Regions from separate parts of the Pseudomonas sp. S2_F03 genome, predicted to be linked through region 1. Evidence: predicted binding sites of a transcription regulator. Region 1 holds the regulator's gene; the other holds the start of a gene.
What was found. Region 1 encodes sigma-54, which starts transcription at its own class of promoters, with help from an activator protein. Its sites were predicted from a motif close to ANTGGCATNNANNTTGCTNT; they were not measured.

Region 2: AB4N76_RS23040 (circularly permuted type 2 ATP-grasp protein) is a predicted target of sigma-54. The motif match lies at 2,684-2,703, and genes of this name have one in related genera.

What each region holds. Positions count from the first base shown of each region.
Region 1 is NZ_CP162759.1:4,010,865-4,015,394, reverse strand. It holds gene lptA (lipopolysaccharide transport periplasmic protein LptA) at 1-449, shown strand, start outside; gene lptB (LPS export ABC transporter ATP-binding protein) at 449-1,174, shown strand; gene AB4N76_RS18705 (RNA polymerase factor sigma-54) at 1,361-2,854, shown strand; gene hpf (ribosome hibernation-promoting factor, HPF/YfiA family) at 2,929-3,237, shown strand; gene ptsN (PTS IIA-like nitrogen regulatory protein PtsN) at 3,250-3,714, shown strand; gene rapZ (RNase adapter RapZ) at 3,717-4,530, shown strand, end outside.
Region 2 is NZ_CP162759.1:4,916,895-4,921,424, forward strand. It holds partial or broken gene AB4N76_RS23020 (PLDc N-terminal domain-containing protein) at 57-243, shown strand; gene speE (polyamine aminopropyltransferase) at 513-1,388, shown strand; gene AB4N76_RS23030 (hypothetical protein) at 1,550-1,783, shown strand; gene AB4N76_RS23035 (ribonuclease E inhibitor RraB) at 1,999-2,340, shown strand; gene AB4N76_RS23040 (circularly permuted type 2 ATP-grasp protein) at 2,736-4,145, shown strand; partial or broken gene AB4N76_RS23045 (alpha-E domain-containing protein) at 4,158-4,530, shown strand, end outside.

The DNA of each region.
Region 1 (4,530 bases):
GCATACAGGCCGACGACGCCCAACTGGACGACAAGAACGGTATCGCCACCTATACGGGCGACGTAATCATCACCCAGGGCACGATGAAGGTCACCGGCAACAAAGTGACCATGACCCGCACTCCGACTGGCGACATCGACGTGGTGACTTCGGTGGGCAACCTCGCTTACTTCGAACAACTGCAAACCCAGGGCGACACCAAGCCTGTTCAGGGCTGGGGCGTCACCATCCAGTACCACGCCTCGCAAAACCGTGTCGTGCTGATCGACAAGGCAAAAGTTGTCGACAAGGACAACAACGTCACCCAAGGCGAGAAGATCGTCTACGACACGGCCAAAAAGCTTGCGAGCGCTGGTCGCGCCACGGGCAGCAAGGTCACTGAGGCGCGCCCGCGTATCGACATGGTGATCCAGCCGAAGAAGAAAACCGACGAGCAAAAGGCCCAGTAATGGCAACTCTGAAAGCTCAGCATCTGGCCAAGAGCTACAAGAGCCGCCAGGTCGTGCGCGATGTCAGCCTGTCGATCGACAGCGGTCAAATCGTCGGCCTGCTGGGCCCTAACGGCGCCGGCAAGACCACCTGCTTCTACATGATTGTCGGCCTTGTACAGGCCGATCAAGGGCGCGTACTGATCGACGACCTGGACGTCAGCCACCAGCCCATGCACGGTCGTGCGAAAGCCGGTATCGGCTATCTGCCGCAAGAAGCGTCGATCTTCCGCAAACTCTCGGTGGCCGACAACATCATGGCGATCCTCGAGACCCGCAAGGAACTCGACAAGGCCGGACGTCGCAAAGAGCTGGAAAGCCTGCTGCAGGAATTCCATATCAGCCACATCCGCGACAACCTTGGCATGAGCCTGTCGGGTGGCGAACGCCGCCGTGTGGAAATTGCCCGGGCACTGGCGACTAACCCGAAATTCATCCTGCTCGACGAACCCTTCGCCGGCGTGGACCCGATTTCGGTCGGCGACATCAAACAGATTATCTACCACCTCAAGGCCAAGGGCATTGGCGTGCTGATCACGGACCACAACGTCCGTGAAACCCTGGATATCTGCGAAACCGCGTACATCGTCAACGATGGCCAACTGATCGCCGAGGGCGACTCTGCCACTATCCTTGCAAACGACCTGGTGAAAGAAGTCTATCTGGGCCATGAGTTCCGCCTGTAAGCATCGAGGTGTCTGGCTAGTCGACTGAGCTCCTGGCGCAATTAACACAGCAGTGTGTTTTTTATTGTTACGGCGCTCTAGGCAAACACTTCAGTTTCAGGCATATAATTTGCTTATGTTTGGCGCTCCGGCGCCCTGTAGTGGATGGCGCATGTGCGCCGGCGAATAAGGTGTTAAGCCCCTGCCATGAAACCATCGCTAGTCTTGAGAATGGGCCAGCAGCTGACGATGACACCGCAGCTGCAACAGGCCATCCGCCTGCTCCAATTGTCGACCCTGGACCTGCAACAGGAAATCCAGGAGGCTTTGGAGTCCAATCCGATGCTCGAACGCCAGGAAGAAGGCGACGACTTCGACAACGCCGATCCCTTGGCCGACAAAGCCGAGCAGCCACCCAACGCCGACATTCAGGAACCCTCCTATCAGGAAACCGCCCCCACGGTGGACAACCTCGAGGAAGGTGACTGGAACGAACGCATTCCCAATGAACTGCCGGTCGATACCGCATGGGAAGACGTTTACCAGACCAGCGCCAGCAGCTTGCCGAGCAACGATGACGACGAATGGGATTTCACCACTCGCACATCGGCCGGCGAGAGCCTGCAAAGCCACCTGTTGTGGCAACTGAACCTGGCACCGATGTCCGACACCGATCGCCTGATCGCCGTGACCCTGATCGACTGCATCAACAATCAGGGCTATCTGGATGAAACCCTCGAGGAAATCCTCGAAGCCTTCGATCCGGAACTGGACATCGAACTGGACGAAATCGAAGCCGTCCTGCACCGCATCCAGCAATTCGAGCCTGCCGGCATCGGCGCTCGCAACCTGGGCGAATGCCTGCTGCTGCAACTACGCCAGCTACCAGCCAAGACGCCTTGGCTGGCCGAAGCCAAGCGTCTGGTCACTGACTACATCGATCTGCTGGGCAGCCGCGACTACAGCCAGTTGATGCGCCGCATGAAGCTCAAGGAAGACGAACTGCGCCAGATCATCGAACTGGTCCAGAGCCTCAACCCGCGTCCCGGCTCGCAGATCGAATCCAGTGAAGCCGAATACGTCGTGCCTGACGTTATCGTGCGCAAGGATAACGAGCGCTGGCTGGTAGAGCTCAACCAGGAATCGGTGCCAAGGTTGCGGGTCAACGCGCAATACGCCGGGTTTGTCCGCCGTGCCGACACCAGCGCTGACAACACCTTCATGCGCAATCAGCTGCAAGAGGCCCGCTGGTTCATCAAGAGCCTGCAAAGCCGCAATGAAACCCTGATGAAAGTTGCCACCCAGATCGTCGAGCATCAGCGCGGTTTCCTGGAATACGGCGACGAAGCCATGAAGCCTTTGGTCCTGCATGACATTGCCGAAGCGGTGGGCATGCACGAATCGACGATTTCACGGGTGACCACGCAAAAATTCATGCATACCCCTCGGGGCATTTATGAGTTGAAATACTTTTTCTCCAGCCACGTAAGTACCTCCGAAGGCGGTGAATGCTCGTCCACAGCGATCCGCGCGATCATCAAAAAACTGGTTGCCGCGGAAAATCAGAAAAAGCCGTTGAGTGACAGCAAGATCGCTGGTTTACTGGAGGCACAAGGCATTCAGGTGGCTCGCCGCACCGTCGCCAAGTATCGCGAATCCCTGGGGATCGCGCCTTCGAGCGAACGTAAGCGGTTGATGTAGGGCCACGCCACAGCGTTCCAGTGGCAGGCATTTCTGCCTGCCGCTTTATGCACTGGCAACGAAGGAGAAGCTGTATGCAAGTCAACATCAGTGGACACCAACTGGAAGTGACCGAACCCCTGCGCACCTACATCGGCGAAAAACTCGAACGATTAGAGCGGCATTTCGACAAGATCACCAACGTGCAGGTCACGATGACCGTCGAGAAGCTGAAGCAGAAAATCGAAGCCACCCTGCATATTCCCGGCAATGAAGTGGTCGCCAACGCGGAACATACCGACATGTACGCAGCGATCGATTCACTGACCGACAAGCTGGATAAACAACTCAAAAAGCATAAGGAAAAGACCCAGAGCCTCCTCCAGGGTGCAACCGGTCGTTAACACTCCCAACCCATGATCCGACTTGAAAACATCCTGACCCCCGGCCGTTCCCTCGTGAACGTGCCGGGCGGCAGTAAAAAGAAAGCCCTCGAGCAAATTGCCAACCTGATCGCCCGGGAAGTGCCGGATCTGGAGATGCAAGATGTCTTCGAAGCATTGATCGCCCGTGAAAAACTCGGCTCGACCGGTTTTGGTAACGGCATCGCCATCCCCCATTGCCGTCTGAAGGGCTGCATCTCGCCCATCAGCGCCTTGATGCACCTTGACGCGCCCATCGACTTCGATGCCATCGACGGGGCCCCGGTTGACCTGCTGTTCGTACTGCTGGTCCCGGAAGCCGCCACCGATGCGCACCTTGAATTGCTTCGTCAAATAGCCAGCATGCTTGATCGCAAGGAAGTGCGGGAAAAACTGCGTAGTGCTCCGAGTAACGAAGCCTTGTATAAGGTTGTTCTGGAAGAGCAAAACGGTCAGTAATCATGCGCTTGATCATCGTCAGCGGCCGCTCCGGCTCGGGTAAAAGCACCGTACTCGATGTTCTCGAGGATAACGGCTACTACTGCATCGACAACCTGCCCGCCGGACTGTTGCCGGAACTGGCCGAGCGTGCGTTGATTCATACCGAATTGTCGCAACCACTGGTCGCCGTATCTATCGATGCGCGCAATCTGCCGAGCCATCTTTCGCGGTTTCCCGAGTTACTCGAGGAAGTCCGTAGCCGGCACATCAAATGCGATGTGCTGTACCTGGACGCCGACGTAGAAACCTTGCTCAAGCGGTTTTCCGAGACCCGCCGTCGTCACCCGCTGAGTACCGCCAATCGCTCGTTGGCTGAGGCGATCGAGGACGAAAGCAATCTGCTTGGCCCCATTGCCGACCTCGCTGATCTCAAAATCAACACCACCAACCTGAACCTGTATCAGCTACGCGACACCATCAAGCTGCGCCTGCTGAACCAGCCGGAAGCCGGCACTGCATTCCTGGTCGAGTCCTTCGGATTCAAGCGCGGCATGCCGGTGGACGCGGACCTGGTGTTCGATGTGCGCTGCCTGCCCAACCCTTACTGGAAGCCGGAACTGCGAGCGCAGTCCGGGCTTGATCAACCGGTGGCCGAGTACCTGGCGGCTCAACCGGACGTCGAAGAGATGTTCCAGGACATTTCCACCTACTTGCTCAAGTGGTTGCCGCGCTTTGCCGCCAGTAACCGGGCTTATGTCACCATCGCCATTGGCTGCACCGGCGGGCATCATCGCTCCGTCTACCTGACCGAACGTCTGGGCCAGGTCCTGCAAC
Region 2 (4,530 bases), 910 kb from region 1:
ACCCTCGCGACGACCGTCTATCCTAAGAGGGCTTATCACTCTTTGGGAGCGTCACCATGGGTTCCACGTTCAACAGCCTTGTTGCGTTGATCATTTTTGTCCTGGACATCTGGGCCATCATCAACGTGTTTAAAAGTGGTGCCACCACCGGGATGAAAATCCCTCTGGGTGTTGTTGATCGCCTTTCTGCCGGTGCTGGGCCTGATCATCTGGGCCATCGCCGGGCCACGGGGCAACGTCAAATTCCTGACGGGTCTCCCAAAAAACGACACTGAACCTGTGGGAGCGTGGCTTGCCCGCGATGAACGATATCGCGGTGCAACTGACAGATCACGTCGTCTGCTTCGCGGGCAAGCCCGCTCCCACAGGATTGGGGTGAGCCGATCAAGAGGTTCGACCTGTCATCTTCGGCGACGTAGAATGCGCGCCTTTCCCGGTCAATCGAGCCAATCGATTGGCCATCATGGGCGGGTAACCGTCCGTTGCCACCCGCATTCATCGGAGCACTTCCCATGAGCACCACCCCTACCAGCGACTACCTGGAAACCCTCTACGAAGGCTATGGCCAGCGTTTTCGCATGGAAAAACTGCTGCACGAAGTGCGCACCGAACATCAACACCTGGTGATTTTCGAAAACCCGCGCATGGGCCGGGTAATGGCACTGGACGGCGTGATCCAGACCACCGAAGCCGACGAATTCATCTACCACGAAATGCTGACCCACGTGCCGATCCTGGCGCACGGTAGCGCCAAGCGTGTGCTGATCATCGGTGGCGGCGACGGCGGCATGCTGCGCGAAGTGGCCAAGCACCGCAGCGTCGAACACATCACCATGGTCGAAATCGACGGTACCGTGGTCGACATGTGCAAGGAATTCCTGCCAAACCACTCCAAAGGTGCGTACGAAGATCCTCGCCTGAACCTGGTGATCGACGACGGCATGCGTTTCGTCGCCACCACCACTGAAAAGTTCGACGTGATCATTTCCGACTCCACCGACCCGATCGGTCCGGGCGAAGTGCTGTTCTCGGAAAACTTCTACCAGGCCTGCCGCCGCTGCCTGAACGAAGGCGGCATTCTGGTCACCCAGAACGGCACGCCGTTCATGCAGATAGAAGAAGTCAAAACCACCGCCGGGCGCCTGCGCAGCCTGTTCCCGGATTGGCACTTCTACCAGGCGGCCGTGCCGACCTACATCGGCGGCTCGATGACGTTTGCCTGGGGCGCGACCAATACCGCTTATCGCAAACTGTCCCGCGAAACCCTGCAGCAGCGCTTTGCCGGTAGCGGCATCATCACCCGTTACTACAATCCAGAGATCCACATCGGCGCTTTTGCCTTGCCGCAATACGTCCTGCAGGCTGTGAACAAGCCAAGCAACGACTGATCCCGCGTCAATCAGAAAGGGCCGTTTGCGGTGGTGTGGAAAACACACCGCTGCCGGCCCTTTTTTTCATCTGTCCTGGAGCGCGTCAGTGGAACAATTAGCCTGCTAACAAGGTCGAGATGCTTGTAAGCCCATCCATGGGTTTTATCGAGGAGGCACTGATGCAAAAGTGGAAAATCACTTTCGTGGATGATCACGGCGAAACCATCGACGAAGTCTTTGAGTGCGACGAGTGCCCGGACAACGAGGAAGCCGCCAAACTCATCAAGGCCAGGCTTCTTCCTGTGGCCGCCGAACTGGATCTGAATGATCTGGAAGGACGAACCGTTGATGCCGGCGTCAAAAGCCTCAAAGCCCAGAACAGCATCCAAATCCTCGGCATCACGCCAATCTGAACACCTCCTGTCTCATTCTCATCCAGGCTCTTGGCAGCGGCTCTCTCTTGAGGCTACTCTGCAATCGAGATCAGCGAATGGATCGCTAAGGTCTGGTCTTGTCAGCTACATGCTTAGCTTCCCACCGGCAACGAGGTTGCCGCATCGCACGCACCATTCGGTTGCGTGTGCCGGGAATACGGAAAGTCTATCCATCACTATGAGGGGGACGTTTCATGAGCACAGCCTATCAAGAAGACATCAGCAGCCCGGTGCTGCGCCGCATGAAAGAAGGCGGTTTCGACTTTTCAAGATTCCACCCCATCGAGTTCTACGCCATTTTTCCCGACGAGGAGCGGGCCCGCAGAGCAGCAGGTCATTACCGTGGCGAATCGCTGAATGCGCAAATCAGTGTGCGCGACGATGGCGCATGGGCACTCGAACTGAGCAAGGTCATGTACGCCACTTATGATGACATCGGCGATTTCGAGCAAGGTTTCGAGGCCGTGGTCGAGCCTCTGGGCGGCATCATTGAAGGATGGGGCGTCAAGCAGGAGGTACGAGGGCTACTCGCATAATCCTATGAACAGTGACACGCACTAACGGCTGACCTTCGGGTTGGCCGTTTTGGTTTATGGGCGCAGTAAACCGCTGCTGGCAAAACCCTGAAACAAGAATCCGAGGCAAAAAAACCGCCTGAGCAGGCGGCTAAAGGGAAGTTCGGGCTGTTTTTCCAGCGAATGCGCGGATTATCCCGGGCCGAAACCGGGCAGTGAAATCAACTCTGACTATGCTGGTGATAGGCGACAACGTCGCCTTGCAATGAAGCGGGGGCAATCAGGTTGGGGCGTTTGCTGCACAGGATTGGTGCGGTATTGGCGGTGTGAAAATCCAACTGATTGATATCAAAGCGTTTATGCCGCTGGCACGGGCCTTGCGAAGGTCTGGATGTCCGGGTGACAAGGAGTACGGCATGATCCGCACCTATTTTGATGAAATGTACGATGCCGGCGGCCAGGTCCGCCCGCATTATCGGGAGTTTGCCCGTTGGCTGGCCGAAACGCCTGACGAGCTTTTGGCACAACGGCGACGCGAGGCCGATCTGTTATTTCATCGCGCCGGGATTACCTTCACGCTCTACGGGGACGAGCAGGGGACAGAGCGCCTGATTCCCTTCGACACCATCCCCCGCAGCATCCCTGCCAGCGAATGGCGGGTCGTCGAACGCGGCTGCATTCAGCGGGTCAAGGCATTGAACATGTTCCTTGCCGACCTCTATCACGAGCAGCGCATCATCAAGGCCGGCATCATTCCGGCCGAGCAAGTACTGGCCAACGAGCAATACCAGTTGGCAATGCAGGGGCTGGACCTGCATCGCGATATCTATTCGCACATCTCTGGCGTCGATCTGGTGCGCGACGGTGACGGCACGTATTACGTGCTCGAAGACAACCTGCGCACACCCAGCGGCGTGAGCTACATGCTCGAAGACCGCAAGATGATGATGCGGCTGTTCCCCGAACTCTTCGCGGCACAACGCATCGCGCCCATCGATCACTATCCGAATCTGCTTCTGGACACGCTGAAAAGCTCCAGCCCGATCGACAATCCGAGCGTGGTGGTGCTGACGCCGGGTCGTTTCAACAGCGCCTTTTTCGAGCATGCCTTTCTGGCTCGGGAGATGGGGGTTGAACTGGTGGAAGGCGCGGACCTGTTTGTGCGTGACGACAAAGTATTCATGCGTACCACGGACGGCCCGAAAGCCGTCGACGTGATCTACCGTCGCCTCGACGATGCATTCCTCGACCCGTTGGCCTTCAATCCAGACTCGATGCTGGGCGTTCCGGGGCTGCTGTCGTCGTACCGCTCCGGCAATGTCGTGCTGGCGAACGCCATCGGTACGGGCGTTGCGGACGACAAGTCGGTGTATCCGTTTGTCACCGACATGATCCGTTTCTACCTCGACGAAGAACCGATCCTGAAGAACGTACCGACGTTCCAGTGCCGCAACCCGTCTGAGCTGTCCCACGTACTGGCCAATCTTCCGGATCTGGTGGTCAAGGAAACCCAGGGCTCGGGCGGTTACGGAATGCTGGTGGGGCCGGCGGCGACGACGGCGGAAATCGAGTCGTTCCGAGAGCGGATCAAAGCCAAGCCGCACGCCTACATCGCGCAACCGACGTTGTCCCTGTCGACCTGTCCGACCTTTGTCGAAAACGGCATTGCGCCACGCCATATCGACCTGCGTCCGTTTGTTTTGTCTGGCCGCGAAACCCGGGTCGTGCCCGGCGGTTTGACCCGTGTCGCCCTGCGTGAAGGCTCTCTGGTGGTGAATTCCTCCCAGGGTGGCGGAACCAAGGACACCTGGGTGGTCGAGGATTGAAGGAAGCCTGCCATGTTAAGTAGAACTGCCTCGGATCTGTATTGGATGTCACGTTACCTGGAGCGGGCGGAAAACCTCGCACGGATGCTCGACATCAGTTATTCGCTGTCGTTGATGCCGCAGGATGATCGCGGCAACGGCCTGCACGAACTCGCCATGCCGTTGCTGATCACCGGCACCCTGGACGATTACCTGGAGCGCCATGGTGAGTTGCATGCCGAACGGCTGCTGCACTTCTTCGCCCTCGACGCCGCCAACCCGGCCAGCATCTACAGCTGTCTCGGCGCGGCGCGGGCCGGTGCCCATGCGGTGCGTGGGCGAATCACCGCCGACATGTGGGAAAACATCAACGCCACCTGGCTGGAAATTCGCGGGATTGCCGAGC